Regions from separate parts of the Aquamicrobium sp. NLF2-7 genome, predicted to be linked through region 2. Evidence: predicted binding sites of a transcription regulator. Region 2 holds the regulator's gene; each other region holds the start of a gene.
What was found. Region 2 encodes LexA, which represses DNA repair genes until DNA is damaged. Its sites were predicted from a motif close to TGTTCNNNNTGTGTTCNG; they were not measured.
Positions count from the first base shown of each region.

Region 1: a site for LexA is predicted at 8,519-8,536, ahead of uvrA (excinuclease ABC subunit UvrA). Genes of this name have one in related genera too.
Region 3: a site for LexA is predicted at 5,778-5,795, ahead of MIC97_RS16745 (cytoplasmic protein). Genes of this name have one in related genera too.

Region 1 covers NZ_JAKSED010000001.1:254,828-265,056, reverse strand. Annotated here, with positions in the region: gene MIC97_RS01285 (substrate-binding protein) at 1-1,321, opposite strand, end outside; gene MIC97_RS01280 (helix-turn-helix transcriptional regulator) at 1,466-3,001, shown strand; gene MIC97_RS01275 (sensor histidine kinase) at 3,044-5,785, opposite strand; gene MIC97_RS01270 (hypothetical protein) at 5,785-6,075, opposite strand; gene MIC97_RS01265 (response regulator) at 6,068-6,457, opposite strand; gene ssb (single-stranded DNA-binding protein) at 6,917-7,453, opposite strand; gene uvrA (excinuclease ABC subunit UvrA) at 8,683-10,229, shown strand, end outside.
Region 2 covers NZ_JAKSED010000001.1:633,049-643,277, reverse strand. Annotated here, with positions in the region: gene gltA (citrate synthase) at 1-1,010, opposite strand, end outside; gene gltX (glutamate--tRNA ligase) at 1,189-2,610, opposite strand; gene MIC97_RS03185 (ComEC/Rec2 family competence protein) at 2,946-5,231, shown strand; gene lexA (transcriptional repressor LexA) at 5,568-6,287, opposite strand; gene glp (gephyrin-like molybdotransferase Glp) at 6,399-7,607, opposite strand; gene moaC (cyclic pyranopterin monophosphate synthase MoaC) at 7,609-8,112, opposite strand; gene trpC (indole-3-glycerol phosphate synthase TrpC) at 8,118-8,924, opposite strand; gene trpD (anthranilate phosphoribosyltransferase) at 8,927-9,937, opposite strand; gene MIC97_RS03155 (SurA N-terminal domain-containing protein) at 9,934-10,229, opposite strand, start outside.
Region 3 covers NZ_JAKSED010000001.1:3,418,309-3,428,537, reverse strand. Annotated here, with positions in the region: gene MIC97_RS16785 (hypothetical protein) at 1-163, shown strand, start outside; gene MIC97_RS16780 (DUF1491 family protein) at 211-555, opposite strand; gene MIC97_RS16775 (peptidoglycan-binding protein) at 640-1,416, opposite strand; gene MIC97_RS16770 (PAS domain-containing sensor histidine kinase) at 1,391-3,157, opposite strand; gene MIC97_RS16765 (DUF5330 domain-containing protein) at 3,618-3,944, shown strand; gene MIC97_RS16760 (SufE family protein) at 4,032-4,457, shown strand; gene MIC97_RS16755 (DUF6456 domain-containing protein) at 4,493-5,302, opposite strand; gene MIC97_RS16750 (helix-turn-helix domain-containing protein) at 5,305-5,712, opposite strand; gene MIC97_RS16745 (cytoplasmic protein) at 5,931-6,239, shown strand; gene MIC97_RS16740 (L,D-transpeptidase) at 6,337-7,146, opposite strand; gene MIC97_RS16735 (superoxide dismutase) at 7,636-8,238, shown strand; gene MIC97_RS16730 (cytochrome c) at 8,406-8,843, shown strand; gene MIC97_RS16725 (cytochrome c) at 8,853-9,791, shown strand; gene MIC97_RS16720 (S9 family peptidase) at 9,802-10,229, opposite strand, start outside.

The DNA.
Region 1 (10,229 bases), 380 kb from region 2:
GTCCCAGTTCCCCGCCGAAGATCGAGGCGTCATAGGTGACGTCCTCGCGCGTCGTCTTGCCGATCACGTTGAGCACATCGAAGCGGCTCGACGGATTCTCATTGCCGCGCACCACCAGAACTTCCTTGAAGCACTGGTGATCGCTGTCGCGATAGACGGTGTGGCCATTGCCCATCCCGTCGAACTCGAAGCCTTCCAGCGCCTTGATGACTTCAGGCGGATAGAAGGTTCCCGCGCGCTCAACGGCATCCGCATACAGGATGGTCTGCACGTAGCCTGTGTGGGCCGACTGCGACGGCGGCTCCCCGTAGGCTTCGCCGTAAGACTTGGTGAAGGCCTTGGTGCCTTCATCATCCAGCGACCATTGCCAGTTCGAGGTGCCGATGATGCCCTTGACCGCTTCGCCCGCGCCAACCGCCATGAGTTCGGAGAACATCGGCACGACGATCTCGAAGTTCTTGCCGTTGGCCTGACGGTCACGCAGGCCGAACTGCACCGCCTGCGGCAGTGAGTTGACCATGTCGTGACCGTAGTGGTTGAGAATGAGCACGTCGGCGCCGGAGTTGAGCACCGGCGTCAGATATTGCGAATAGTCGCCGAGGCCGAGCGGGGTGCGCACGGTGGCCACCGTCTCCCAGCCGAGCGCCTCGGTGGCGTTCTTGATCGACTCTTCCTGCGTCCAGCCCCAGGTGTAGTCGGCGGTCAGGTGGTAGGCACGGCGGTCCTTGCCATACTCCTGCGCCAGGAACGGAGCGATCGCAACACCCGACTGATAGGCATTGAAGAAATGCCGGAAGCCGTAGCGCCGCTTGTCCTTGCCGGTGGTGTCGTTGGAGTGGGTCAGGCCGGACATGTAGATGACGCCCATTTCCTGACACAGGCTCTGCTGGGCGATCGCCTCGCCGGAGGTGACGGACCCCGTGACCATGATGGCCTTGTCGCGCTCGATCATGCGCCGTGCGCCATCGCGCGCCGCGTCGGTATTGGTCTGGGTGTCGCCGGTCACATATTCGACCTTGCGCCCGAGCACCCCGTTGCCCTTCAGGGCTATGGGCTTCAGCGTCTTCATCAGCCCGCCGTCGCCTTCGCCATTGATGTGCTTCACCGCAAGCTCATATCCCTTGAGCTGCTCCAGCCCCTCCTCCGCATAGGATCCGGTCTGCGGCACGTTGAAGCCCAGCACGATCTTGCCCTTGGTCGGGTCATTGCAGAAATCCTGCGCCCAGGCTCCCCTGGTGAATATGTACGGCGTGCCGAGCGCGGCAATGCCAGCACCCGCGCCCTTGATCAGGCTGCGCCTGGTGGGTTTAAAAATAGCCATTTCATCTCCTCCACGCGTCCGAGATTTCGGTTTCGCATCAAGAGACTGTCACATATTGTTATATTCTCAATAAGTATTTGACATTAAATGCATTTTTTGTCAATAATCAGATATTAGTAAATTCACTTTTGTAAATAATTTACAATGCCGAAAGTAAGAACACCCATCGGAGCGCGTATCCGGCGAAAGCGTCTGGCGGCAGGCCTGTCGCAGGTTACGCTTGCGCGCATGCTCGGCATCTCGGCCAGCTATCTCAACCTTATCGAGAACAACAAGCGCAGCATCGGCGGAACGCTTCTTCTGCGGATCGGCGAACGGCTGGGCATCGATCTCGAACATCTTTCCGGTGACAGCGAGGCGCGCAACATAGCCGCCATCGGCGACCTGATGGCCGATTCGCTGATGAGCGGTATCGAACTTGACGCTGCGGCCATACGCGATCTTGTCGCCCGCTTTCCCGAGGCCGCTGCCGCGCTCGTGCGCCTCCACCGTACCTATGCCGATGCGACGATGGAAATCGAGATGCTTCAGCATCGGCTGAAATCCGATCCGCTGCTTTCAGAGCTTCTGCACGAAATCCTCAATCGCATTGCCGGCATCAAATCCGGCGCCGAGATTCTGGCCGACATTCCCGACCTCACCGAGGATGAACGCAGCCGTTTTGTGGGCAACATCAACGCCGAAGCGCGCGATCTTGTACCCGTCACGCAAAATCTCGTCGCCTATTTCGACCAGACTTCCGCCCGGCAGCGGCCCGTATCACCACTGCGCGAAGTCGATGAAGCGCTGATCACCCACAACAATCATTTTCCGCGGCTTGAAGAGATTGCCGCCGACCTGCGCCGAGATCTGGCCGGCCCTCAGGGCATAGATGAAGACAAGCTGTCGGCGGCGCTCGCCGAAAGGTTCGGGGTAAGCTGCAATATCAGCGCAGAAGCGCCTGCCGCCCGATCTCCCGCCGCTGGCGCACCGTCCCTCATCTTTCCTCCGACGATGCCGCGACCGGCCCGCAACTTCCGTATGCTGCATGCCTATGCGGCGCGCGCCGCGGCCGGCGTGCTCGAAGAGACGACGAACGGATTTGAGCTTTCCACCGACGAGGCGCGCGAACTCGCATTGCGTGCCCTCTCCTCCTATGTCGCGGGCGCGATGATGATGCCCTATGATGAGTTTCTGTCCATGGCGGAGGAATGCCGCTACGATGTGGATCTGATCAGCGCCCTTGCCGGGGTGAGCTTCGAGCAGGCCGCTCACCGTCTGGTCACGCTGCGCCGTAAGGGACGCGAGGGCCTGCCCTTCGGCTATCTGCGCGCGGATCGTTCGGGACGCCTCACCAAGCGTTTTCCTCTGCCCGGCCTGACCATTCCTGGCTTCGGGCATGGCTGCCTGCTATGGCCGATCTACGATGCATTCGCGACGAATGACGTGGTGCGGCAGGTCTCCGCGTTTCCCGGAGGCGGACGCTTCCTGCTCATCGCCAGAACCGTGACCAAGCACGCTACGCGCTTCGGCCAGAAGCCGCTGACCTTTTCCATCATGCTGGCCTGCGACATCGTGCATGCCGATCGCACAGTCTATGGCGACGGGCTCGATCTCGGCGGCACGCCGGTGGAAGTCGGCCCCTCCTGCGTGCCCTGCCCCCGGCTTGGCTGCAGCCACCGGCAGGAAATCCCCGTGTGAGGAAAGCGGCCCGGCAGATACACCGCTGCTGCCCCGTCCCCTTCACGCATCCAGTGGCGCAGGCGTTGTCTGCGCCTCCTGCCACACAGGCAGGATGATGCGGAAGCAGGCGCCGGGCAGCGTGCCAGTGGTTAGTTCGAGACGACCATTCAGTTTGCCGACGATCTTGTGGCTGATGTTCAGGCCCAGCCCCAGACCTTGCGAATCCGGCGTCCCATCCGGTTCAGCCCGCACGAATTTTTCGAATATCTTGGTGTGGAACAGCGGAGGCACGCCGGATCCATTGTCCGAAATCTCGACGCTGTAGACATCATCATCCAGCCGCGAAGCAATATGGACGACCGGTTCCCTGGCATCGTTGTGGGAGATTGCATTGGCAATGATGTTGATGAAAACCTGACTCAGTCGTCCCGCATCGCCAAGAACCACACATGCGCCGGCTCGCGGCCCGCTTTCAATCGTGACCAGCCGCTTTCTGGCAAGCGCCTCGCACACGGCAATCGCCTGATCGAGAATGGCTTCCGCATCGACCGGCACGTTTTCCCAATCCCGTTCGCCCTGCTCCAGCGCGCTCAGATCGAGTATTTCGTCGAGCAGCTTGGTCAGGCGTACGCTTTCATTATGAATGGTGGTGATAAAGCGCGCCCTCTGCTGCTGCGTCAGTTCATCGGGCACCATCAGGATTTCGGCAAATGACCTGATCGAGGTCATCGGCGTGCGCACCTCATGGCTGACCTGCGACAGGAACTCATCCTTCTTCTGATGAAGTTCCTTCAGCAGCGCATTGGCTTCCTTGAGCTGCTGAGCGGTCGAGTGAAGTTCCTGCGACTTCACCTCCAGCGCGTGCGAATATTCGATTGCCTGCTGGGTCTCGTCGGCGATCTGCATCATTTCCTCCAGCGATATGGCATCGCCGGCCACCGCCTTGGTCAGCAGGATATGAGCCGATGCCGAGCCGATGGAGCCGGCAAGCTCCCTTTCGAGACGCGCGATGAAATCCGCTGAAACGCCCTGCTGGGGTGCGGCCTGCCTGTGCGGCACACCAGCTGAATCAAACAGCGCTCTCGCCCGGCTCCACCCCAGAACGCGCTCGGCAACGAAGAACAGTTCGCTGGTGGTGGCAGAGCCACGCAATATGCGCGGCTGATAGGATGCTGAACGGCGAAACACGTCAACGAAGAGCGAGGCCTGAATGCGCTCCAGCGCGTTCTGGCTGGTTGCCGCCGACACGCACAGAAGGACGGACACATTGGCGAGCATGCTCCAGAACACAGAGTGCACGAGCGGGTCGAGCCCTTCCATGCCGAACAGCGCCTGCGGCCGCAGCGCACGAATATTCCAGGGACCTTCGGCGATGAGATCCTTAACCACCGGGCTGAAGGTGGCAAAAGACGGCAGGAACAGCGTCCATGCCCAGACGATGAACCCCACCGATATGGCTGCCAGCGCGCCCTTCATGGTGGCGGTGCGCCAGTAAAGTGCTGCCAGCATGGCTGGAAAGAACTGCGCCACGCCACCGAAGGAAATCAGCCCGATGGGGGCAAGCGCGTCCGACCCCTGCGTGAGCCAGAAATAGAGAAAGCCGAGCAGCAGCATCAGCGCGATGGAGATACGCCGGCTGCGCAGCAGAAGCCGGGCAATGTCGTGCTCTCCCTTTTCATCACCGGGCGAGGTTCTGCGCAGCGCAAGCGGCACCACGATATGGTTCGAGACCATGATCGAAAGAGCGATCGACGCAACGATGATCATCGATGTGGCGCTGGAAAAACCGCCGATGAAGGCAAAAAGCGCCAGCGCATCGTGGCCCGTCATCATCGGCAAGGTGAGAACGAACATGTCGGGGTTCGATCCCGCCGGCATGGTCGAAAGCCCATAGAGCGCAATCGGCAGGATGAAGACGCTCATCGCCAGCATGTAGCAGGGGAAGGCCCAGCTCGCGGTGCGCAGATGATCCTCGTTCGAATTCTCCACCACGGTGATCTGGAACTGGCGCGGCAGGCAGATGACGGCACAGGCCGACAGGAACAGAACGGCCACCCAGCGGCTGCCAAAAGTGTCCGCTTCATGGATGCGCACGCCGGCCTCAACCGCGCGGGCATAAATGTCGCCGATGCCGTCGCTGACGCCGTAGATCACGAAAATGCCGACCGCCAGCAATGCCAGCAGCTTTACCACAGCCTCAAAGGCAATCGCCGCCACAACGCCCGGGTGCTGCTCGCGCGCGTCGACATTACGGGTGCCGAAGAGAATGGTGAACACGGCCATGCCGATGGCGACACCCAGCGCCAGCGTCACCTCGTCCAGCGTGGCAAGATGATCCGCCCCGGTTCCCTTGGCGACCGAAACGGTCTGGATGGAGGTGGTGATCGCCTTGAGCTGGAGGGCGATGTAAGGTGTGATGCTCACCACCGCGATCAGCGTGACCAGCACGGCAAGCCGGCTCGACTTTCCGTAGCGGGACGACAGGAAGTCGGCGATGGAAGTGATGTGCTGGCTATGGGCGATGCGGATCAGCTTGCGCAGCAAAAACCACCAGCCGACGAAGACCAGCGTCGGCCCCATATAGATGGCCATGAACTCCAGCCCGCTTCGGGCGGCGGTTCCGACCGCGCCATAGAAGGTCCAGCTCGTGCAATAGACGGATATCGACAACGTATAGATGGCAGGAGAGCTGAGGAAACCGGCATTGCCGCTCTTGGCGCGGGCATCTGAAATATAAGCCAGCAAAAACAGAAGCCCGACATAGCCGACAGCCGTCAGGATGACGAAGTCCGGCGACAGCATCAGGCATGCCCGGGGGGCTCGGGTGGCACAGCCGGCGCGGTTTCCGGCAGGGATTTGGCAGGTGTCTCCCGAAACTGACGCCCGCGCGACAGCAGCACAGCGCCTGCAATCACCAGAAACCAGACCCCGAACAGGTACAGCACCTCAACAGGCACGCCGAACGGACCAAGCATGCCGGCAAACAGGTTGAGGAATGGCGGCAGCAGCAGAACCACTCCGAAGAAAGGCACCAGAGCCGCGACGTCCTCGCGCTCGGTGCGTTCCTCCCGGGGTGCCGGAGAGCTAGACATGAGCTGCCGGGCGCGGCTGGCTGTCGAGAATGCGCCTGACCGCATCCACCACCTCGCCATTGGCGTAAGGCTTGGTGATGAAGCCGTCGGCTTTCAGGTCCATGGCGGCCTGGCGGTCATATTGCTGGCCGCGCGCCGTCAGGATCACCACGAAAGTATCGGCGAACAGTTCATTGGCGCGCAAGGTCTTGAGCACTTCCAGCCCGCCACGCTTGGGCAGCATGATGTCGAGCAGAACCATACGAGGCCGAAAACGGTGCGCGGCCTCAAGCGCGGCCTCGCCATCGCGCGCCACGCCGACGGACCAGCCGCAACGCGTGAGAATGAACTCAAGCGATTCCGATATCGCCGGCTCGTCCTCGACTATAAGAATGTCCGTCATCACAGCAGCCCCTCCCAAGGCTGTGAACGGGCTCGTCTTGCCATCCCGGGATGGCATGCGCCGGAACATTGAACGCCCGGTCTTTTTATTTGTCCCCTATCCCAGTCGAAACCGGACAGTAAATCAAGTCATCTAAAGTCGTGGTCCAGCAAACGTCATGCCTCCCAAGAATCGGATCATGCGCGGACCTGATGATCACCGGAACTTCCGTCTTAGGATATTAGGTCCGCATGCCCTTGTTTTTCTAAACAATTTTATAAGAACAAGCTTTTCCGCGCTGGTCAAATGACGGCTGGGCATAGTTTCCCGACTGTCGCTGATCCAACAGAATGAAAAACGCCGCGCGGCCTTTCGGTCGGCGGCGTTTTTCTGGTTTTGATCTCAGTCACCCAATCCCGGAGTCAGCCCCTCAGGCCAGTCGTCACGCCTTCGGGCATGGCTCAGTTTGCCGGCCGCCGATCAGAACGGAATTTCGTCGTCGAGGTCGCGCGAGCCGCCACCGCCCATTCCGCCGCCGCGCGAGCCGCCGAAATCGCCAGAGCCTGACTGGCCGAAATCGGAACCGCGCCCACCACCACCACCACCGCCGCCGCCGGAATAACCGCCGCGATCGTAGCCGACCTGACCGCCGCCTTCACCCTGCCCGCGCGCGTCGAGCATCTGCAGTTCACCGCGGAACTTCTGCAGCACGATCTCTGTCGTGTAGCGCTCCTGACCGTTCTGGTCCTGCCATTTGCGGGTCTGGAGCTGGCCCTCGATGTAAACCTTCATGCCCTTCTTCAGGTACTGCTCGGCCACCTTGGCAAGGTTGTCGTTGAAGATGACGACGCTGTGCCATTCGGTTTTCTCCTTGCGCTCGCCCGACATCTTGTCGCGCCAGCTTTCAGAGGTGGCAATGCGCAGGTTGACGACCGGATCGCCGGAGTTCAGGCGCCTGATTTCCGGATCAGCACCCAGATTGCCGACCAGTATGACCTTATTGACGCTGCCCGCCATGACGCTGTCTCCACGCTCGTCCTGAATTCGAAGTCGCTTACCTTACAGTCTGTCGCACCGTTTGGCCCGCGCGGTCCTGCTGTTTCCCCAAAAGGTTTTTTTGTTCTCCTTTTGTTCATTATTTTTCAACCAATGTCAATGCCGATTGGCGCTCTGGCACACGTCCCTGTGAACTATAAAGGAAAGCAGCGCTCTGGAAGAGCCCTCCACATCCGCTTATATCAGGTTCATGAACCACGTTTCAGCAGCCTTCCTCTGCGCACTGCCCGTGCTTGTGGCTGCCAGCCCGGCCCTTTCCGGCAGCAGGCAGACACCGGCGACAACGCCCGCTCAGACGAACACCGACCTGCCCGGCGTGGACCGCAGCTTCAGCATTGTAACGCCTTTGCCGCCCGAATCGGACGATACGCCCCGTCCCGGCCAATTCGGTCAGTTAAGGGTCGGGAATTTCGATGTGAAGGTTTCAGGCAAACTCACCTTCGATGTCGGCGTTGGCAACCTGCCTCCAGCCAAACGCTGAATTTCAGCCGAAAAAACTTCTTCAGGGGCGACAAAGCAGCAGTCTGCTCTTCATGCCTTCAAAAAAGACAAGCTCCTGACGCTGGCATTGCAGCATCAGGAGCTTTTTATGGGCTTTCCCATAATGCCGGGAGCATTTTACCGGCTTTTCCTCGGATGCTTCGCGGCGTTCAACCGACGATCCGACTAAAGTCTCTGATTTTCGGGGAACGGCCAGGCTCCGGCTTCATGATGAAAATCTTCACCTGCCAGATGGCTGACCGCGGTTCCGCTCAGGCGCGAAACCAGTTCGAACTGTCAGGTGGGGTCATACCTCGCTCCTTCTGTTCGTTTCCACGCATGATCGAAAGCACTTCATCCGCAGGCGCACCATCCATCCCGCGACTTTTCGCAGATGCCACGCGCCTTCCGGAGATCAGCCCCGTAAGGCGATCGGCTTCCGTTTCTGAAATCTGGCGCTTCTGTTACCTCACGTCAACCGCCCAAAGCGCCAGCAGCCAAAATGTGAACTTTGTAACAGCATACGCGCCCTTTATGTCAGGAGGCTGTTCATTTTTTGTTCTTTTCACTTGCCTGCCCCGCTGAAAGACGCGTAAACCCTCAAACGGAAAGTCGCGGCATCTCTCGAAACCGCGCAGGAACGACCTATATTCGCGGAGGACGGGCAAGCCCGCCATTCCGAAACATCCAGTCGAGGCGGCGGAGCGGCCATGGCCGACCATAAGTTTATTTCCATTCGCGGTGCCCGCGAGCACAATCTCAAGAATGTCGATCTCGACCTGCCCCGCGACTCTCTGGTCGTGATGACGGGCCTTTCGGGCTCGGGCAAGTCATCGCTCGCCTTCGACACCATCTACGCCGAAGGCCAGCGCCGCTATGTGGAAAGCCTGTCGGCCTATGCCCGGCAGTTCCTCGAAATGATGCAGAAGCCGGATGTCGATCAGATCGACGGGCTGTCGCCGGCCATCTCCATCGAGCAGAAGACGACCTCGAAGAACCCGCGCTCCACCGTCGGCACCGTCACCGAGATCTACGACTACATGCGCCTGCTTTTCGCGCGCGTGGGCGTTCCCTATTCGCCGGCCACCGGCCTGCCCATCGAAAGCCAGACCGTTTCGCAGATGGTCGATCGCATTCTGGCGCTGGACGAAGGCACCAGGCTTTTTCTCCTTGCCCCCATCGTGCGTGGCCGGAAGGGCGAATATCGCAAGGAGCTTCTGGAACTCCAGAAAAAGGGCTTCCAGCGCGTCAAGGTCGACGGGACTTTCTACGAGATTGCCGACGTTCCGGCGCTGGACAAGAAATACAAGCACGACATCGATGTCGTGGTGGACCGCATCGTTGTGCGGCCCGATCTTGCGACGCGCCTCGCCGATTCCATGGAAACGGCGCTGCGGCTGGCCGATGGGCTGGCGGTGGCCGAGCTTGCCGACAAACCGCTGCCGCCCGAGGAAACCGCCGGTGGCGGCGGCGCCAACAAGTCGGCCAACGACACCCATGAGCGGATCCTGTTTTCGGAAAAATTCGCCTGCCCGGTTTCCGGCTTCACCATCCCGGAGATCGAGCCGCGTCTGTTCTCGTTCAACAATCCCTTCGGCGCCTGCCCGACCTGTGACGGGCTGGGCAACCAGCGCGCCATCGATCCCAATCTCGTCGTTCCCGACGACAATGTGACGCTGCGTGACGGCGCCGTCGCCCCGTGGGCGAAATCCAGTTCGCCCTATTATGCGCAGACACTGGAGGCGCTGGGCGCGGCTTATGGTTTCAGGCTCGCCGACAAGTTCAGCGCGCTGCCCGAGGAAGGGCGCAACGCCATATTGCATGGCACCGGCAAGCGCGAGATAGCCTTCGATTACAATGACGGCTTGCGCGCTTACAAGACGACCAAGACCTTCGAAGGCGTCATTCCCAATCTGGAACGGCGCTGGAAGGAGACGGAATCGGCGTGGATGCGCGAGGAGATCGAGCGCTACATGTCGGCCACCCCCTGCCCGGCCTGCGGCGGCTATCGCCTCAAGCCCGAAGCGCTGGCGGTGAAGATCGCGGGCAGGCATATCGGCGAGGTCACCGAGCTTTCGATCCGCAAGGCCGATCTGTGGTTCAACGAATTGCCGGGGCTTCTCAACGACAAGCAGAACGCGATCGCCCTGCGCATCCTCAAGGAAATCCGCGAGCGTCTGCGCTTTCTCAACGATGTCGGCCTCGACTATCTGACCCTGTCGCGCAATTCGGGCACGCTTTCGGGCGGCGAAAGCCA
Region 2 (10,229 bases):
AGCGGATCGTCCTTGATGCCGAGCTCGCCCAGAACCTCATGCGCGGTCTGCTGCATGATCTTGGCGCGCGGATCGTAGTTCTTGTAGACGCGGTGACCGAAGCCCATGAGGCGGAACGGATCGTTCTTGTCCTTGGCGCGGTTCACGAATTCGGGAATGTTGTCGACATGGCCGATCTCGGCCAGCATGTTGAGGGCAGCTTCGTTGGCGCCGCCATGAGCCGGTCCCCACAGGCAGGCAATGCCGGCGGCGATACAGGCGAACGGGTTGGCGCCCGACGAACCGGCCAGACGCACGGTCGAGGTCGAAGCGTTCTGCTCATGATCGGCATGGAGGATGAAGATGCGCTCCATGGCGCGCGCCAGAACCGGATTGACCTTGTATTCCTCGCAAGGCACCGCAAAGCACATGTGCAGGAAGTTGGCGGCAAAGTTCAGGTCGTTCTTGGGATAAATGAACGGCTGGCCGATGTGATATTTGTACGCCATGGCCGCAATGGTCGGCATCTTGGCGATCAGACGCATCGAGGCGACCATGCGCTGATGCGGATCGGAGATGTCGGTGGAGTCGTGATAGAAGGCCGAAAGCGCACCGACGACACCGCACATGACCGCCATCGGGTGCGCATCGCGGCGGAAGCCTGAGAAGAATTTCGACATCTGCTCGTGCACCATGGTGTGGCGCGTGATGCGGTGATCGAAATCTTCTTTCTGGCTCTTGGTCGGCAGTTCACCATAGAGCAGGAGGTAGCAGACTTCGAGGAAATCGCCGTGCTCGGCGAGCTGGTCGATGGGATATCCGCGGTGCAGCAGAACGCCTGCGTCACCATCGATGTAAGTGATCTGCGATTCACAGCTTGCCGTCGAGGTGAAGCCGGGATCGTAAGTGAAGGCGCCGGTGGTCGAGTAGAGCGAGGCGATGTCCACGACGTCCGGTCCGATCGTGCCACTTCGGACTTGGAGTTCGTGAGTTTTGCCGCCAAGCTCCAGTTTCGCAGTTGATCCGGTCATCGCAAACTCCTTGTCAAGTCTCATGCCCAAGCGGCAAAAATCGTTGGTCGATGTTAAATCCGAAATACGGGAATGTTCAAAAGTGCAGCCTGTATAAGGTGCCGAACCGTTTCGGTTCGCGCGCTAATGTTGCACCGCAACACAGGCCTTTCAACGTCAATTTTCGTAGCCGTGTCCCTTAATCGATTTGATCCCCAATGCGTGCGAGGCTTTCTTCACGCCCAAGCACATCCAGCACATCGAACACGCCGGGGGACGTCGCCCGGCCGGTCAGCGCGGCGCGCAGCGGTTGTGCGATCTTGCCCAGTTTCAGCCCGGAACTCTCAGCGTAGTCACGGATCGCCGCTTCGGTCGTCTGAGCATTCCACTCGCTGATATCCTGAAAACTTGTCAGCACATCCTTCAGCACGGACCTTGCGGCGTCATCGAGTATGGTCGTCGCTTTTTCATCCAACTGGAGAGGCCGCCGGGCGGTCAGGTAATAGGTGTTGTCCGCAAGCTCGATCAGTGTCTTGGCGCGATCCTTGAGCCCCGGCATGGCGCGCAGCAGCCGTTCTCTGGCCGCATTATCAAAGCCCTCGGCAAGGGCTTCGCCATCCGGCAGATATGGGAGTGCGGACAGGAGAGCTTGGGTGAGTGCCGCGTCATCCATCGAACGCATGTGTATGCCGTTGAGCGCCTCCAGCTTGGCGAAGTCGAAGCGCGCTGCCCCCTTGTTGACATCGGTGATGTCGAACCATTCGATCATCTGGGCAATCGACATCACCTCGTCGTCGCCGTGGCTCCAGCCGAGGCGTGCAAGGTAGTTGAGCAGGGCCTCGGGCAGGTACCCCATTGCCCTGTAGGCTTCCACGCCGAGCGCACCGTGGCGCTTGGAAAGCTTCGCGCCATCGGCACCGTGAATGAGTGGGATATGCGCCATCTTCGGCACCTGCCAGCCCATGGCATCATAGATGATGGTCTGCCGTGCCGCGTTGGTGAGATGGTCATCGCCGCGGATGATGTGGGTGACGCCCATGTCGTGGTCGTCCACCACCACTGCATGCATGTAGGTTGGATTTCCATCCGAGCGCAGGATGATGAAGTCGTCGAGATCCTTGTTCTGGAAGCGCACATCGCCCTGAACGAGATCGCGCACGAGGGTTTCTCCCTCGGTGGGTGCCTTGATGCGGATTGCGCCGGGAACGCCAGCAGGCGCTTCGGAAGGATCACGATCGCGCCAGCGGCCATCATAGCGTGGCGGGCGCCCTTCGGCGCGTGCCTTTTCGCGCATTTCTTCCAGTTCCGCCGGCGTGGCGTAACAGTAGTAGGCCTTGCCCAGACGAACGAGCTCTTCCGCCACCTCGCGGTGCCGGCCGGCGCGCTCATACTGCGATACGGGATCGCCTTCCCATTTCAATCCAAGCCAGCTCAGGCCTTCGAGAATCGCAGCGGTAGCTGCATCTGTGGAGCGTTCCCGATCCGTATCCTCGATGCGCAGCAACATGGTGCCGCTGGTGTGGCGGGCATAAAGCCAGTTGAACAGCGCAGTGCGCGCACCGCCTATATGCAGGAAGCCCGTGGGCGAGGGGGCGAAGCGGGTGACGACCTTGTCAGACATTCAGTTCTCGCGAGGTGACGAAAGCCAGCTGCCGGACTTTCGCTGTTTGCGCGTTCATGTAGCATAGGAGGTGAGGGGTGCAAGGGGGAGGCTTGGTGACTTTGTCGTCGGCCGGCAGTCACGGCGCAAAGAATGCGCCTTTTGATGTCAGTGAGCGAAATCTTTTTGCTCTGCCGGAGGCAACGGCGTCGCCGGCACCGCAGGCGCCCGCCCTTCCGCAGGATACTTCTCCCGCACTTTCTTCAGAGCCTGCTCCACTGCCTTCACGGCGATCGCGATTCCTGCAGGCAGCACATGTCACGCTGCCGCTACGCAGATTCGGACGATCTGCTTCAATGGCGTTTGCGCTGGAAATGGAGCGTGGAGCCGGCTTTCTTCTCGTGCCGGTGTTCCTGTCCATTGGCGTCGTATTCTACTTTTCGATGTCTCATGAACCTCGATGGACTATGCTGCTTGGTCTGACCGGGGCTGTTGCGGTTTTGACATGGGCCGTGCGCAGACATCACAAAATTCATCTGTGTTGCCTGGCTCTTCTGTTTTGCGTTTCCGGCGTCAGCCTCTCCAAATTTCAGACATGGCGTCTGGATACGCGGGTGATTGGCTCCGACATCACCGTACGACTCACCGGAAGGGTCGTTGAAATTGAGGACATGGCGAGCGGGCGCAAGCGTCTGACGATCGATGTCGTCTCCACGGAGAGGCCGAAACTACGCTACCAGCCGGAACGGGTACGAATTTCCGCCCGCAACCTGCCGCCGGAGATAGCAGCGGGCTCGGATGTGACCGGTCTCGTCCGCCTGCTGCCGCCGAGCGGGCCGATTCGGCCGGACAGCTACGACACATCCTTTTCCAACTATTTTGGTGGCATTGGCGCGAGCGGCTTCTTTCTCTCCGGACCAAAGCTGTCCGAGCAGACTGTCGCGCCGCTGGCTACCCGCGTCAGTGCAGCGATCGAGCGGGGGCGGCAGGCGGTTGCCGGGCGCATCAGACACACCATCGGCGGGCCGGAAGGCGAAATCGCGGCAGCGCTGATCGTCGGGGTGCGGGCGGGCATTCCCGAAGAGATAAACGAGGCAATGCGCAAGACCGGCATCTATCACATCATCTCCATATCCGGCCTGCATATGGCGCTGGTGGCGGGTACGGTGATGGGATTGATGCGCGGATTGTTCGCCGCATTCCCGGATTTTTCCTCCCGTCATCCGGTCAGGAAATATGCAGCCCTTACCGCGCTTTTTGCGATTTTCTCCTACCTGCTGATATCCGGCATGGTGGTTGCTGCCGTGCGCTCGTTCATCATGCTAGCCGTGATGCTGGTGGCCGTGCTGTTCGACCGAAGCGCGCTGACCATGCGCAATCTCGCCATTTCGGCGATCATCGTCATCCTGGTCACGCCCCATGAGGTGGTGGGGCCGAGTTTCCAGATGTCGTTCGCGGCAACGGCGGCGCTGGTCGGCGCCTATGCGGCGTGGTCGGATTACAAGGCGCGCCGATCTGCTGCACGTGTTTACAGAAAGTCCGGCGTCGTTCGGTCACTGACCCGCGCTCTGGTCACCATGATGGTTGGCCTTGCCGCAACGTCCGTGGTTGCCGGTGTTGCCACGACCCTCTACGCGGCATGGCATTTTCAGCGCATTGCACCGCTCAGCCTGCTGGCCAATCTGGCGGTGATGCCCGTCGTCTCGATCATCGTCATGCCATTTGCCGTTTTTGCATCGCTCGCCATGCCTTTCGGGCTGGATGGCCCTCTCTTGCAGATCATGGGCAAGGGGCTGACAGCAGTGATTTTCCTTTCCGAAAGAATAGCGGATATGTCGCCAGTCGATGCGATCGGGCTGATTCCACCCGAGGCAGTGCTTCTGGCGACGATTGCGCTGGTGATTGCAACGATGACGACAACATGGCTGCGCCTTGTTGCACTGCCATTCGCCATTGGCAGTCTGCTGACGCTTGGCTCTGCCCGAACGCCTGACATTCTCATTTCAGAAGATGCCCGGCTGATTGCCGTCGCCATGGAAGGCGGGCAGGTTGCGGTCAACCGACCCCGCCCGAATGCCTTCACCATGGATAACTGGAGCCGGGCGATGGATGCAGAAACGGTATTGCCGCCAACCCGCGCAAAGCAGCCGGACGATGGTATTTTCCTGCATGATTTTATCGCTCCTGCGAGGCAGGAAAGCAAAGCCGCAGGGTTTGTATGCTCAGGGAAAACATGCGCGTTGCGCAGTCCCTCCGGTCTGCTTGTCGTGCAGGTTCAGGATGCGGGTATTGCCGCCAAAGCATGTGCCCATGCAACAGTCATCGTGATCGAGGACGCGATGATGCGTAACCCGTGCCGAAAATCTCAGGCAATTGTGGTGACCCGTCGGGAGCTGGCGAAAAAAGGAAGTGCCGAAGTCCATCTGGAAAAGATCGACACTGCTTCTGGTGTTCCAGCCGGAAATTCATCACCAATCATCGGAGAGCCGCAGGTGCGCTTCGCCATCGAAGGGGATTATCGGCCATGGCACACCCAGCGCCGATATTCGCGGGAAGCACGTGGCTTGCCGCCTTATGAGAGAAAAGTCGCCGCAGTACCTGCGGAAACGCCTGTTCTCTCCGCCCCGGACAAGATCGAATAAGCGATAAAGACAGGGCGTATCCGGAACGGTTTCCGCATCGTAAGGCAGGTCTGCTTCTGCGGGTTGATCAAATGCAGATCCAGTTACGCAGGAAAATCGACCATCGTGACAGATAGTTCGATAGGCCGCTCGCCTACGCAGCCAAAATCTGCTCACCGATCGTACAGGCCGTAAAGTGCCCTTCAGCTATCTTCGATCAACGTTTTGAGAGCGCTCAAACAGCGACCTCAATATTTCGATCATTTCCTCAGGATGTTGTTTTAAGATGCTGATAAACAATGTCCCTCAGAACGGATGGAAGGCAAAAAATCCGGTTCGCTCCGTTTCATTTCCGGATCAGTAACGGCGGATCAATCCGACCAGCCTGCCTTGTACCTTGACGCGGTCGGGTCCGAAAATCCGGGTTTCGTAAGCCGGATTGGCGGCTTCAAGCGCGATGGAGGCGCCTTTGCGACGGAACCGCTTCAGGGTTGCTTCTTCCTCGTCGACGAGTGCCACGACTATATCGCCCGGGGTGGCTGTATCGCCGTTGCGGATGATGACGGTATCGCCATCGAAAATGCCGGCTTCGATCATGGAGTCGCCCCGAACTTCGAGGGCATAATGCTCGCCGCCCGACAGCATTTCCGGCGGCACCGAAATGGAATGTGTCTTGTGCTGGATCGCATCGATCGGAACACCCGCAGCGATCCGCCCCATCACGGGGATGGAAACCGCCGAGGCGCTGTCATCCTCGTTGCTGGCGACCTGCGGCTTGCGAACATCCTTTGCCGGCTGCCCGAGGCTTCCCTGAATGACGCTGGGTGAAAATTTTCGCGCACTGTTCAGACCGGGGGCAATGGAATCTGGCAGGCGCAGCACTTCCAGCGCACGCGCACGATTGGGCAGGCGACGGATAAACCCACGTTCTTCCAGTGCGGTGATCAGGCGATGGATGCCCGACTTCGAGGCAAGGTCCAGCGCTTCCTTCATTTCGTCGAAAGAGGGCGGAATGCCACTCTCCTTCAACCGCTCATGGATAAAGAGAAGCAATTCATGTTGCTTGCGCGTCAGCATAGGTTCCCCCGGCAGCGGCGAATCCAGAATCGGAAAACAAACCCGGAACAAACACTATATGTTCCAGTTGTGTTCCGCAACCGCTTAAAATCAGAACGACCGGGGACAGCTTCAGCCGATCATCATCAACTGGCAGGGATCGCCGATTTCCGATGCCGGCTGGAATGGGGCGCGTATGACCAGTCCCCCTGATGCGGCCATGGTGCGCAGCATGGATGAATCCTGCACACCGAAGGGCGTGGCAATCAGCTGGCCGTCGCGTTCCTCAATGGCTGCACGGACAAAGTCCTGCCGATGGTCGTTGGCTGAAACCGGTGCCCCGAGCATCGCTGTCCTGATGTCCTGACGGAAAGGCCGGCCGCCAAGGCGTGCGAGCAGAGGTTTCAGGAAAAGCTGCGAGCAGACGAGGCTCGCCACGGGATTTCCGGGCAGGCCCAGACATCTGATGTTGTCCATTCTGCCGAACATCAGCGGCTTGCCGGGCCGCATGGCGATCCGCCAGAAGTCGAGCGTCATGCCCTCGCGCGTCAGAACCTTGTGAACGAGATCGTGATCGCCGACGGAGGCTCCGCCAGATGTGACGATGACGTTCGCACCGGCCGCAACAGCCTGTTTCACGAGCGCCGAGATTGCATCCTCGCGATCTGGCGCGATGCCGAGATCGATAACATCGGCGCCCACGGCGCGGGCCGCGGCTGCGATGCCATAGCTGTTGGATGAAATGATCTGACCCGGTCCCAGTTCGCTTCCCGGCAGGCGCAGTTCGTCGCCGGTGGCGATGATGGCGACCAGTGGCCGTCTGACGACCGTGAGGCGCGCGTGATTGGCCGAAGCGGCGAGCGAAAGCGCGCTGGCGCGCATCAGATGGCCTTTTTCGACGAGAAGGTCGCCAATCGTGAAATCCAGACCGGCGCGCCGCACATTGCGACCGGCAGCGGTCGGCTCGCGCAGGCGAATCACGTCATCTGCTGCCGGCCTGTCGACATTTTCCTGAATTACGACCGTATCGGTTCCGGCGGGCAGGGGCGCGCCGGTGAAGATGCGCACGCACTGACCTGCTTCGACAGAGCCTGAAAACATGCTGCCGGCGGCCACTTCGCCGATGACAGCCAGCTCACTGCCCGTGATGTGCGCGTCGGCGCCCCGCATGGCATAGCCATCCATTGCCGAGGCGTTGAAGGGAGGCTGCGTGCGCAGCGCCACAATCGACTCGGAAAGCACGCGATCATACGCATCGTTCAGGGGCACGCTTTCGCCACCGAGGGGCCCGACATCCTCCAGAAGGCGTTGCAGCGCCGTTTCCATCGGGACCAGCGCCATGTCAGGCCTCTGCCTTGTAGTCGCCTGATTTTCCTCCGGTCTTGGAGGTAAGCCTGATGTCGGAAATGATCATCGCGCGATCCACGGCCTTGGCCATGTCGTAGATGGTAAGGCAGGCGACAGACGCGGCCGTCAGCGCCTCCATTTCAACGCCGGTCTTGCCGGTGACACACGCCAGCGCCTGAACCCTGAGGCCCGGCAGATCGTGATCCGGCTCAATATCGACGCTCACCTTGGTGAGCAGCAGCGGGTGGCAAAGCGGGATTAACTCGTGCGCCTTCTTGGCGGCCATGATGCCGGCTATGCGCGCTGTCGACAGGACGTCGCCCTTCCTGGCGTTGCCTGCGAGGATCATGGCCAGCGTCTCGGCCTGCATGCGAACGCTGCCCTCGGCGATAGCCTCCCGTACGGTCTCGGCCTTGCCGCCAACGTCGACCATATGCGCTTCTCCGGAAGCGCCGATATGCGTCAGGCCGGTTCCGGCCGGGGAGGGGCGTTCGCTCACGGCAGCTATGCCTCGCCTGATTCGAGCCCAAGAAGAATGCGCGTGGCACTGGTAACGTCATCCTGACGCATCAGGCTTTCGCCAACGAGGAAAGTGCCGATGCCGCTCCGGGCCAGCCGCTTGCAGTCCTCATTGGTGAAGATGCCGCTCTCGCCGACGAGCAGCCTGTCGGCCGGAATCATCGGGGCAAGACGTTCGCTCGTCTCCAGCGAGGTTTCGAAGGTGCGCAGATTGCGGTTGTTGATGCCGATGAGGCGCGAGGAAAGGCGAAGCGCACGCACCGTTTCTTCCTCATCATGCACCTCGATCAGTGCGTCCATGCCGAGCGAAAAGGCGGTGTCTTCGAGCGCCTGAGCGGTGGCATCATCGACGCTTGCCATGATGATGAGGATCGCATCCGCCCCCCATGCGCGCGCCTCATGCACCTGATAGGTGTCGAACAGAAAATCCTTTCGCAGCGCGGGAAGGCTGACAGCCTCACGCGCGCGGGTCAGATATTCCGGGGCGCCCTGAAATGACGGTCCATCCGTCAGCACCGAAAGGCAGGCGGCGCCGCCGGCCTCATAGTCCCGGGCAAGGGCAGGCGGATCGAAATCGGCCCGGATAAGGCCTTTTGACGGGCTGGCTTTCTTGATCTCGGCAATGAGCGCGAAGCGGCCGTCGCGATTGCGTGTTTCAAGTGCTGACAGAAAGTCGCGCGGCTTTTCCTGATCTGCTGCCCGGGCTTTCAGCTCGGAAAGGGACGTGCGCGCCTTTGCTGCGGCGATCTCGTCACGCTTGTAGGCTTCAATCTTACGCAGAATGTCTGACATGGCTAAGCGTTGGAAACCTCGATCAACTTGTTCAGAACTCTGGTCGCATTCCCATTGTCGATCGCTTCGCGAGCTTTGACGATGCCGTCTTCAAGTGTCCTGACCTGGTCGGCAACGACCAGTCCGGCACCAGCATTCATCAGCACCGTATCACGATATGCGCCGGGAGTTCCCGAAAGAACGCCGCGCAATGCGGCCGCGTTGAATTCCGAATCTCCCCCGCGCAACGCTTCCTTGGAATGGCGTTGCAGCGCAAAGGCTTCAGGGGTGAGAGTGAAACTGCGGATTTCACCGTTCACGAGTTCGGTAACATGGGTTTCGCCGGTTACGGTGATCTCGTCATAGCCATCGCCATGAACGACCCACACATGTCTGGAACCGAGCGCCTTGAGGGCTTCGGCCACCGGCAGCACCCATTCGGGCGCGAACACGCCCACGAGCTGCCGCCCGACCCCTGCAGGATTGGTGAGAGGCCCGAGCAGATTGAAGATTGTACGTGTGCCAAGCTCCACCCGGATCGGCCCGACATGCTTCATCGCCGGGTGATGCGATGGCGCGAACATGAAGCCAATACCGGCTTCCTCGATACACCGCGCTATGGCTTCCGGTGCGAGCTCGATGTTGACACCCAGCCGCGTCAGCACGTCGGCGGTGCCCGTCAGCGAGGACAGGCCGCGATTGCCGTGCTTGGCCACCGGCACGCCGCAGGCGGCAATGACGAAGGCGGAGGCGGTCGAGATGTTTACGCTGTGCGAGCCGTCGCCGCCTGTGCCGACGATGTCGATCGCTTCCACCGGGGCCGAGACGGGCAGCATCTTGCTGCGCATCGTCGCGACGGCACCGGAAATCTCGCTGACGGTCTCACCGCGAACACGCAGCGCCATCAGGAAGCCGCCGATCTGGCCCGGAGTGGCGTCACCCGACATGATGATATCGAAGGCATCGCACGCTTCATCGAAGCTCAGTGCGTCGCCGGTTGCCACCTTGCCGATGAAGGGTTTCAGCGCGCTCATCTGGCCAGTGCCTGCGAGATGGCCACCTGATCGATCTCCACCGAATACTGGCTCTGCAATTGGGCAACCAGCTGATCGAGGAGATCGCCGGAGAGGCCCGCGGCGAAGGAGTTCTTCACGTCATCCGGAACGGTCTGCGCGTCGGCGGCGGCCGGTTCCACCACCTGAGTGACCTTGAACAGGATTTGTGCACCGCCGGTCGGTGCCGGAATGACGCCGGACTGGCCCTCGCCGACATCGAACATGTCGGCTGCTCCCTCGCGGCCGAAGTCGGCATCGTCAGCGGAGCGTT
Region 3 (10,229 bases), 2.8 Mb from region 2:
TGCTGCCTGCCCCGGTTCCTTTCCGGATGTGCCGAGCGTGCGCCTGTTCGTGGAACGCTACAGGGGCATGGAACGGCAAGCCGCCGTGGCAAAGGTTGCGGCATGGACGAAGACCGGCGGCTCACAGGCCGGTGATGCGGCGAAAACCCTGAAGGCCAGCTAGATCACGTCATGCCGAATGTCTCCATTCGGCTGCAAAATACTCTGATTTCAGTCCCTGATCGAAACCAGTTCCTCTATCGGCACCGATCCCACCTCGATTTCCACGACCCATATGTCGGGGTCGAAGCGCTTCTCGCGCTCGATCCGCGCATCCAGTTGCTCCGCGGTCTCATCCGGCGCGATGCGAACGAACAGCCTCTCGTCGGGCCGGGCTGAGTCATAGCTGGTCTGCGGCGCCGGGCCGAGCAGCGCCACGCTTCCGAACCTATCCCTGACGAGCAGGAAAGCGGCTCCCGCCTCGCCCGCGCCACGTTTCAGCACGGCAGCGAAGCCGCCGGCGCCGAAGACGCGTCGCACCAGCGCCGAGGCCCACAGATCAGTCGTCACGCGCATATCAGTTAACCAGTCCGATTGTCGGGCGATCTCTGGCTTGAAGCCGTTCCAGCCAGATCGCTTCGCACGTTTTCCGGAGTTGCTCTAGTCGGTCAGGCCGACTTCCCGCATCTTGATGTAGACCGCCGCGTCCGGCTCTCCGCTTACAGCGAGACCGAAGATTGACTGGAACTCGCGTATTGCCGCCTTGGTGCGCGCTCCGGCTATGCCGTCCATCTGGATATCGGTATTGCCGAACGCCCTCAGGCCCGCCTGAATCTTCACGATCTGGCTGCTGGCGGAGGCTGGCCCCGGATCAAGCCTCACCGATCCGGTCAGGTCGTCGCGGCTTGCCGGAACCGGCACCGCGGCGGCCTGCCCCGCCCCCAGTTGATTGAGCAGGGCGTCGTCGATGGAGCCGGTCGGGGCGAGCCCCACCTTGCCCTGATAGGCGGCTATCGCATCGCGCGTATTGGGTCCGGTGAGCCCGTCGGGTTCGGCCGAATAGAAGCCCAGATCGCGAAGGATAGACTGGACCTGCCGCACGACGGGATCACCGCGCGGCCTCTCCGGTGCCGGCGCGGCGTCCGGATCGGGACGCACGATGTTGATCGTCGTTTCCGGCTCGGTCTGCTCGACAACGGGAAAATCCTGCTGGCTTCTGGTCGCAAAGAAGGCGCTCGAATGCGGGAATGGCTGATACCAAAGCGCATTGGCGGAGACGTAGAACAACGTCACCAGAAATGCCGTGGAGCCGCCGACGAGAACCGGATTGCGCGAGACGAGTTCGCCTGCCGCAACCGCGCCCCGCTGAACTATGCCCGGGCGATTGGTCTTCTTCCTGACCTTGCTGCCCTTAGCCCGTTTTGCGGAGCGAGCCATTCCAATCCCCGTTCTTCCTGCCTGCCGGCGTTGCATCCGCCAGCATCACCAGTCTGTCGCTGTCTCCCTTCGGACCATCCACCGGAATGCTCACCGAAACCGTCGTTCCTTCGCCGGGCGCGCTGTCGATGGACATCGTGCCGTCGTGCAGACTCACAAGTCCCTTCACCAGAGACAGGCCGAGCCCGGCACCCTCGAAGCCGCGCGTATAGTCGTTCTGCACCTGTACGAAAGGCTGGCCGATGATTGCCAGATCTTCCTCGGAGATGCCGATACCTGTGTCGCTCACCCAGAAATGCAGGCGCGAGCCGACGCGTCGCGCGCCAAGCGCTACCTCGCCACCTTCGGGCGTGAACTTGATGGCATTGGAAGCGAGATTGATCAGGATCTGCTGGATGGCGCGCCGGTCGGCATTCACCTCACCGGCATCGGCCGCCACGCGCAGTTCCAGCCGAATCTTTTTGGCATCGGCCTGCAATTGCATCATCGAACGGCACATCTGCGCCGCCTCGACGAAGCGGAACGGCTCCGGATGCGTGCGATAGGCCCCGGCCTCGATACGCGACACGTCGAGGATCGACGTCACGACCTCCAGCAGATGCTGGCCGGAATCGCGCACCAGCTCGACATACTCCTTCTGCCGCGGGTCGTGGAACGGGCCAAACATCTCGTGCAGCAGCATGTCGGAGAAGCCGATGATGGCATTGAGCGGCGTGCGCAGCTCATGGCTGACGGCGGCCAAGAAGCGGCCCTTGGTCACGTCGGCGCTGGCTGCGGCTTCCTCGGCACGCTCCAGATCCTCGCGCAGTTCGACGAGTTCGGAATTGTCGCGCAGCAGCGCCAGGAAGGCGTTGCCTGCTTCGTCGGTTCTGGCCAGTTCGAGCAGGAATGGCCGGTAATTGCCCGACGAGTGGCCATCCGCCTTCGGCACGCGGATGCGCAGTTCCATGCGGGCGGAAGCCGCCCCCTCGCGCATGTCGGCAAGCGCGTTCAGATAAGCGATGCGATCGGCGACAAGGATGCGCTCGAACAGCGAATTGCCCAGCAGCAGATCGGAGGCCAGACCAAGCACCTGTGTGGTGCGCTCGCCCGCATCGAGAACCTCGCCCTGCCTGTTGAGGCGCAGCATCACCGCACCCATCAAGCCTTCGAGATTGAGGTCAGGTGCGGTTTCGGCACCTGCATCCGCATTGCCACGAAGAGCGGCCAGACGCGGCACAAGGGTAGCGCCCCACGCGAGCGGCAACAGCCAGTGCCACGGCTGCGGCTGCGTATAGGCGGCCAACGACACGTCTGCGGGCAGGAATTGCATGGCGCAGGCCAGCGCCGCCGCTGCCACGCCAGCCAGCACCCAGCGCCTCGAACGGCTCACCCAGAATGCTTCGATCGGCAGAGCCGCCACAAGCAATGCCACCGGCGATGCAAGGCCGCCGGCGGAAGCCACCAGCGCACCCATGGCCACAGCGGACGCCGCAAGCACGACCGCTCCCGCTCCGGCCAAACGGCCGCTTGCCGAAACGCCGAGCGCGGCGAGCCAGCACAGCCCGAATATGCCGAGTATCGCGGCCAAAGTCGCCGAGGCGCCGAGGCCGGCGGTCACCAGCATCACCGCGCTTGCGGCAGACAGGAAGGGTACTGCGAGCATCAGTCCGATGAAACGGGCATGACGGGCGCGCGCTTCCGGCTCAGCCACGCGGCTGTGCACGAGACGCTCGCAGCCCGACGCAATCGCGTCAGGCATTCCAACGTATCTTGCCGCAATCGAACTCAACTCAACGCCTCGTACGGACCCGCTTCGCAGATCATTTCTGATTAGAGCCGAAAGTCGCATCCAGCCTTTAAGGAATGGATAAAGCTGGAGCATGAGCAGCGGATTCGGAGTCGTTTTTCTGCAAAAACAGCGTTTACGGGAATGCAATTCAGCCCATGGTAAACACAGGGTTAGCTGTCACGGACAGCAACACGCCCCTCACGACCACCACACAGAACGCAGCTTTCCACAGCGAATCAAACGGATAGGGCACGACCTGCAGCGAAAGGCGTAGGCTTCATGCCCCGTTCAGGTCGGCGGGTGTGAATGAAAGCGGGAAGTCGATTGCTTCAAATTTTAATAAAGTTGTCCTCTTGCTTGCAATCGCTCATTTGGCCGGCCCGGCTAAACTGGTTTTGTTGAAGACAGGTGCTCTGGAAAGAAGACGGATATGGGTTTCCTGATCAGGTTTGCGTTCTGGTTTTCGCTCGTTCTGCTGGCTCTTCCCTTTGATGTCGGGCCAGACGGGGAGGGTCGCGAAAACGTCAATCCCATCCAGGCGCTTCTGGCGGCAAAGGATGCTGTCGGCGACATCGCCGGCATGTGCGAACGCCAGCCGGACGTGTGCGAGACCGGCGCTTCTGCGCTCCACACGGTGACGGAGCGTGCCAAACTGGCAGCACGCATGGCGGTGAGCATAATCGAGGATGCGCCTTCGCAACCGGCTACCGCGCCAAAAGAGCCTGTCACGACCGGCTCCATCAGGCCCGCCAACTGATCTGCTTCGGACGCTCCTGAAGAGCGTCTTCCGCGTTCTCGCCTTTTTTCCGTGACGCCCGGCTGCCACCGAACTATATCGTTCGGCATGAGTACGACGATCCAGAGCATCACCGAAGACTTCGCCCTCCTCGACGACTGGGAGGAGCGCTACCGTTATGTCATCGAACTCGGCGAAGCCCTGCCCGAGTTCCCCGACAGCGAGCGCACATCTTCCAACAAGGTTCCCGGCTGTGTCAGTCAGGTGTGGCTGACCACACGCTATGGAACGGGGCCTGATCCGGTCGTCACTTTTGCGGGTGATTCTGACGCCCATATCGTACGGGGTCTGGTGGCGATCCTTCTCGCCCTTTACTCCGGCCGCAAGGCCAGCGAAATTCTGACAACCGATGCCGAAGGCACATTGCGCACGCTGGGTCTTGACGAGCATCTGACCCCACAGCGTTCGAACGGACTGCGCTCCATGGTCAACCGCATCCGAACCGATGCGCAAAAGGCAGGTGAGAACGCCTGAGCCGAGCCTCAGACGCTCCGATTCCAGTCTTTTTTCTAGCGCGCGTGCAGGTTCGGCCTGTAATCCTGTGCGCCCCAATGCAGCATCTGGGCTGGTTTACCGTCTTGCTGAGCCGCACCCGGCCAATAGTGGCGGGCCAGTGCCGCCAGAGCCGTCTTGAGCACTACCTTTCCCGAGCGCACCGGCCATGCGCGTTCAGCCTCGACGGTTTCCATGCCCTTGAGAAAACAGCACACATCGATCAGCACGCCTGACAATTCGGGTCCAACTGCCGCAATGGCTTTCTCTACCCGCATCCGCGCGCCAAGGGCGACATCTGTAAGTTCCGCAGCACCACCTCCGCTCGAGCGCTTGCCGGAAGCGACACTTGCAATCCAGTTGGCACCCAGCCGGGGCATGAGCTGGCCCCGGGTGTAATCGGCCCGCAGCCGCTCGCCCGCCTCGAACTCTCGCGCTGTCAGAAAGGTAGCGCCGGCCTTGGTTCGCAAGCGCGCCAGTTGTGCAAGAGGCGATTCCGCGAGATTTATCTGCGCCAGCCGCGGGCCCTCGCCCGCATCGACGCAGATGGTTTCGATATCTCTCGGAGAAGTATCGGAAGCACGTGCTGCATCCATTTCACGCATCATCCGCTCTCCCTTAGGCGTCACGGAAACACAATTGCCATTCAGCATCAGCATCTGCTCCGCGACCAGGCAATCGAAAGGCACACGCCCCACACTGACGGTACCGCGCTCACCGGCTTCAATCAGGACCTTGTTTGTCTGCGCCGCCGGGCTGACCTGACCCGGCCCCTTCTGCAGGAATTTCAGGACGCGCAATGGCACCTCGCGGGAAGAAGCCTGCATGCTCATATCCCCAGCCGGTTGCGGAAAGCTGCCGACGCAATCTGCTCGAACATATGCACCACCCGGTCGAACTCGGGATCGTCACGAAGATCTTCAATGGTCTGGCATGCGTGCACCACCGTCGTGCGGTCGCGCCCGAAACCACGTCCCACATCGCCCATCGACAACCGCAGAACGACATGCGCCACATACATGGCGATCTGCCTCACCCGTGCCACCGGCTGCGACGTGCGTCCGGGTTTGCGCAGCTCCTTCGATGAAAGCGAAAACAGCGCCGAAGCTATGTCGATCAGGCATTCGCAGACGTCCAGCGTGATCTCGTCACGCCGTTTGGGAAAGGCATGTTCATGCTCCCCATCCGGAGCAGGTTTGACTATCGGATGAATGGGATCATCTGGAATAGCAGTCATGTTGGCGTGCACGAAATTTCCTCCACCATAGGAATAGATTCCTTATAGAGGGTGTTCGCCGACATGTGAACAAACAAAGAACTACGTACAGCTTTGCATGGGGATAACATATTGATTTCATTTGAAGTTGGGGAATGACCGCGTCCAGACGCAATGCATTTACTCCCCACCGCGGTTCCCAGGCCGATAGTAAGCCCCGATTTCACAGGAGGTGGCACATGCGATCGCTGAACGAGCAGGCGCAAGCTTTCGGCCAACAGAAACGGCAGCATGCCAGGCACGCCGGACAACTGGCAGCATTGCAAATTTTATGCGGGATTGATCTGGGAGAAGCGTCTGTCAGTGAGGGAGCGGCAAGAACGAAGCTGCTTGACCGCATAGAACGCCTTCTGGAGCGCGAACGTCTGCGAGGCTTGCGCCGGCATTGGAACTACGATCTGAACCGTCACATAGCTCTCAAGCAGGCACGCGATCAGCTCAGGAGCAATGGCAAGCCGACTTCTCCGTCGCATGCGCTTACTGTGTGATGACAGTCGAAACTGAAAAGCCCCCTGATATCTGCAGGGGGCTTTTTCGATTGGGTGAGGCCGCAGGAAGGCCACTTCTTCGAAATTTAAGGCTTCCTCAGAACCAGGAGCGGGTGGCGCGTCCAAGCAATGTGGAATCTTCCGGCACCCCCGCATCGACGGGCGTGCCGCTCGGATCGTAGCTGGCGACCCGGGCGCCAAGCCCGTTGGTGACGACGATCGGCGTCTTGCCGGGAACGCGGCTGTGGAGATCGATGATGTCCTGATTCATCAGGCGCACACAGCCCGATGAAATGGACTTGCCGATCGAGTGCCATTCCGGAGAACCATGGATACGATAGAGCGTATCCTCGTTGTTCTGGAAAATGTAGAGCGCGCGCGCGCCGAGCGGATTCATCAGCCCCGGAGGCATGCCGCCATTGCGGACGCTGTATTTTTCGAGTTCCGGCTGACGGGCGATCATCTCGTCCGGCGGGGTCCACTTGGGCCATTCGCGCTTGTACTGAACCACTGCACGCCCGGCCCATTCGAAACCGGCACGGCCAAGGCCAACACCATAACGGATGGCCTGTCCGCCCTCGCGCACCAGATAAAGGTAGTGCTGCGACGTATCGACGACAATTGTACCGGGGCGTTCGCCTGTCGGATCGGGAACGATCTGGCGCAGGAATTTTGAATCGATCTTGCGGTAGGGAACGGCCGGAATTTCATAGCCGCCATCGAAAACCGGCCCGTACATGATGTCGTAGCTGCCGAGTTCGGGATGGGCTTGCGGTTCCGCAGGTTTCAGGGGCACTGGTGGAGCCGTTGTGGTGCAGGCCGAAACGGTGGCTGCGGCGGCTCCCATTGCCGTCAGGTTGAGAAAACGGCGTCTGGTCAGCAGGACGGGAGGTGAATCTGTTGCCATGAATTGTGGTCTCGATCTTTCTCTACTGTTCACATGGGCAAAGCCGTTGCCGGCATCGCCGCTCCCGACAGGGGCGATAGGTAGCGCCAAATCTGGCCGCACGTAGGACAAATAAAGGCGAACATGTGACTAAGGTTCCACTGTTGCCGATCGGCAACGGGTTGTGTGAACCCTATATGGGGCGGCTGAAAGGAAGGTAAACAGATTATCCCTCCGCTCCCCGGCCAACCGATATGACGTCTTTGTGATCGCCATCCCGGCAATGCAGCTCTCCAGATCAGGAGCAGTTTGTTCGCCTCAGAAGCGGGCATTTAGCATCTGGACCAATGGTCAAGATGCCGCGAGCCCTCTATTGAGAGAAGCGCATTCGACTCCCCCTCAGCGAATGGCTGAAAGGGGAGTGATGCCTGCCCGCGGGGTGTTGTTCCCGGGGCTTACAGACCTATGTTAGTCCGGTAACCCCCCGGATTTATTTGAGGAGTAAGACGAATGGCTTTCGAACTTCCCGAACTTCCCTATGACTATGAGGCGCTTCAGCCCTTCATGTCGAAGGAAACGCTCGAATATCACCATGACAAGCACCACAAAGCCTATGTCGACAACGGCAACAAGCTGGCGGCCGAAGCCGGGCTGGGCGACCTGAGCGTCGAAGAAGTGGTGAAGCAGTCCTTCGGCAAGAATCAGGGCCTCTTCAACAACGCGGCCCAGCACTACAACCACATCCATTTCTGGAAGTGGATGAAGAAGGACGGCGGTGGCAACAAGCTGCCGGGCGCCCTGCAGAAGGCCGTCGACAGCGATCTGGGCGGCTATGACAAGTTCAAGGCCGATTTCATCAACGCCGGCACCACGCAGTTCGGCTCCGGCTGGGCATGGCTTTCGGTCAAGGATGGAAAGCTGGAGATCTCCAAGACCCCCAATGGCGAGAACCCGCTGGTTCACGGCGCTTCGCCGATCCTCGGCGTCGACGTCTGGGAGCACTCCTACTACATCGACTACCGCAATGCGCGTCCGAAGTATCTGGAGGCTTTCGTCGACAGCCTGATCAACTGGGATTATGTCCTTGAGCTGTACGAAAAGGCGAACGCCTGATCGTTTCAGCGTGAAACCCCGGGGAAAACCCCGGGGTTTCGTTCTTCAAGTCTTCACCAAAGCTTCACGCAAGCGTGAAGCGAAATCATCCAGATTTTGAGACAGTTTAGCACCATCTCCGATTCTGTCGGAGCAGCCACGTTTCTTCATCAGATTCGGAGCCAGACATGAAAAAGCTTCTACTCGCCATTTCCATCTTCGCCATTGCCGGCTCTGCCGCATTTGCCGACACTCTGGCCGACCGCAAGGTCCTGATGAAAGAGCGGGGAAAGCTGACTGGCGAGCTCTCCAAAGTGGTGAAGGGCGAGACCCCCTTTGACGCGGCTGCCGTTCTCAAGACCCTGCAGGACATGCAGGCTAACGCCGAAAAGTTCGATGTCGAGGCGCTTTATCCGGCCGGTTCGGATACGGGCGATACGACCGCCGCGCCGAAAATCTGGGAAGACCCGGATGGCTTCAAGGCTGCTGAAGGCAAGTTCGAGGCCGCCGTCAACGCGGCCGTGACCGATGCGCCGGCCGACGTCGATGCACTCAAGGCGAAGTTCAGCGCCATCGGCGCAAGCTGCGGCGCCTGCCACGAGACGTTCCGCGTCCGCAAGGGCTGACTGGCCCCGATGTCCAGACGCGGAAAAATCGCCGCCACTCTTGGCGTTGTGGTTGGGCTGGGCGCGGTAGCCGGATGGGTCGCCTCCGCCCCCCAGCGCCCGGATTCCCAAATCATGGCCTCTGCCGCGCCGGGAGACGCTGAACGCGGAGCGCGTATCTTTCATGCAGGCGGCTGTGCTTCCTGCCATGCCGCCAAAGGCGCAGAGGGTGATGCGCGCTTCACGCTTTCCGGCGGTGTGGAGCTTGCCACACCGTTCGGCACCTTCGTCGCGCCGAATATCTCGCAAGACAAAAATGACGGCATAGGGAACTGGACGCTCGACGATTTTGCTGCCGCCATGCTGAAAGGCGTTTCCCCGGACGGGCGCCATTACTACCCTGCGTTTCCGTATGCTTCCTATGCCCGTATGAAACCCCAGGACATAGCCGATCTGTTCGCCTTCATGCAGACGATTCCGGCAGCGGCCGGGCATACAGCTGCACATGATCTGACATTTCCCTACAACCTCCGCCGCGGGATCGGGCTGTGGAAGCTCCTCTATCTCGACGATCGGCCGGTGGTGGAATTCGCCGAAGGCACGCCGGACAAGGTTCTGGCCGGGCGCTATCTGGTCGAGGGCCCCGGCCATTGCGGCGAATGCCATACACCGCGCGATTTCGCCGGTGGAAGCGACAGGAACCAGTGGCTCGCCGGCGCGGTTGCGGCGGAAGGCGAAGGTGTTGTGCCCAACATCACCTCCGGTGAGGGTGGCATCGGCGACTGGTCGGAATCCGACATTGCCGGCTATCTCGAAACGGGCTTTACGCCAGACTTCGATTCCGTCGGCGGATCGATGGTGGAAGTGCAGAAGAACATGGCGGAACTCACCAGCGAAGACCGCGAAGCGATCGCGGCCTATCTGAAAGCCATACCGGCACGCCAGAACGGTTATCTGGCGCGCCAGTAGCGACCCGCTGTCAGGTGGCGGGCTTCACGTCCGCCTTGCCGGTAGCCTTCAGGGCAAAGGAATAGGTGTAAGCTATCTCCTCCAGCCGGGAGAAGCGGCCTGATGCGCCTGCATGGCCCGAATCCATGTTGATCTTGAACAGGACGGGATTGTCGCCGCTTTTGGTGTCGCGCAGGCGTGCCACCCATTTCGCCGGTTCCCAGTAGGTTACGCGCGGATCGGTGAGCCCGGCCAGCGCCAGGATCGGCGGGTAGTCGAAAGCGCCGACATTGTCGTATGGGGAGTAGGCGGCAATCGTCCTGTAATCCTCTTCCGAGGCGATCGGATTCCCCCACTCCGGCCATTCCGGCGGCGTGAGCGGCAGCGACGCGTCGAGCATGGTGTTGAGCACATCCACGAAGGGCACTTCCGCTATGATGGCGCCGAAGGCTTCAGGCG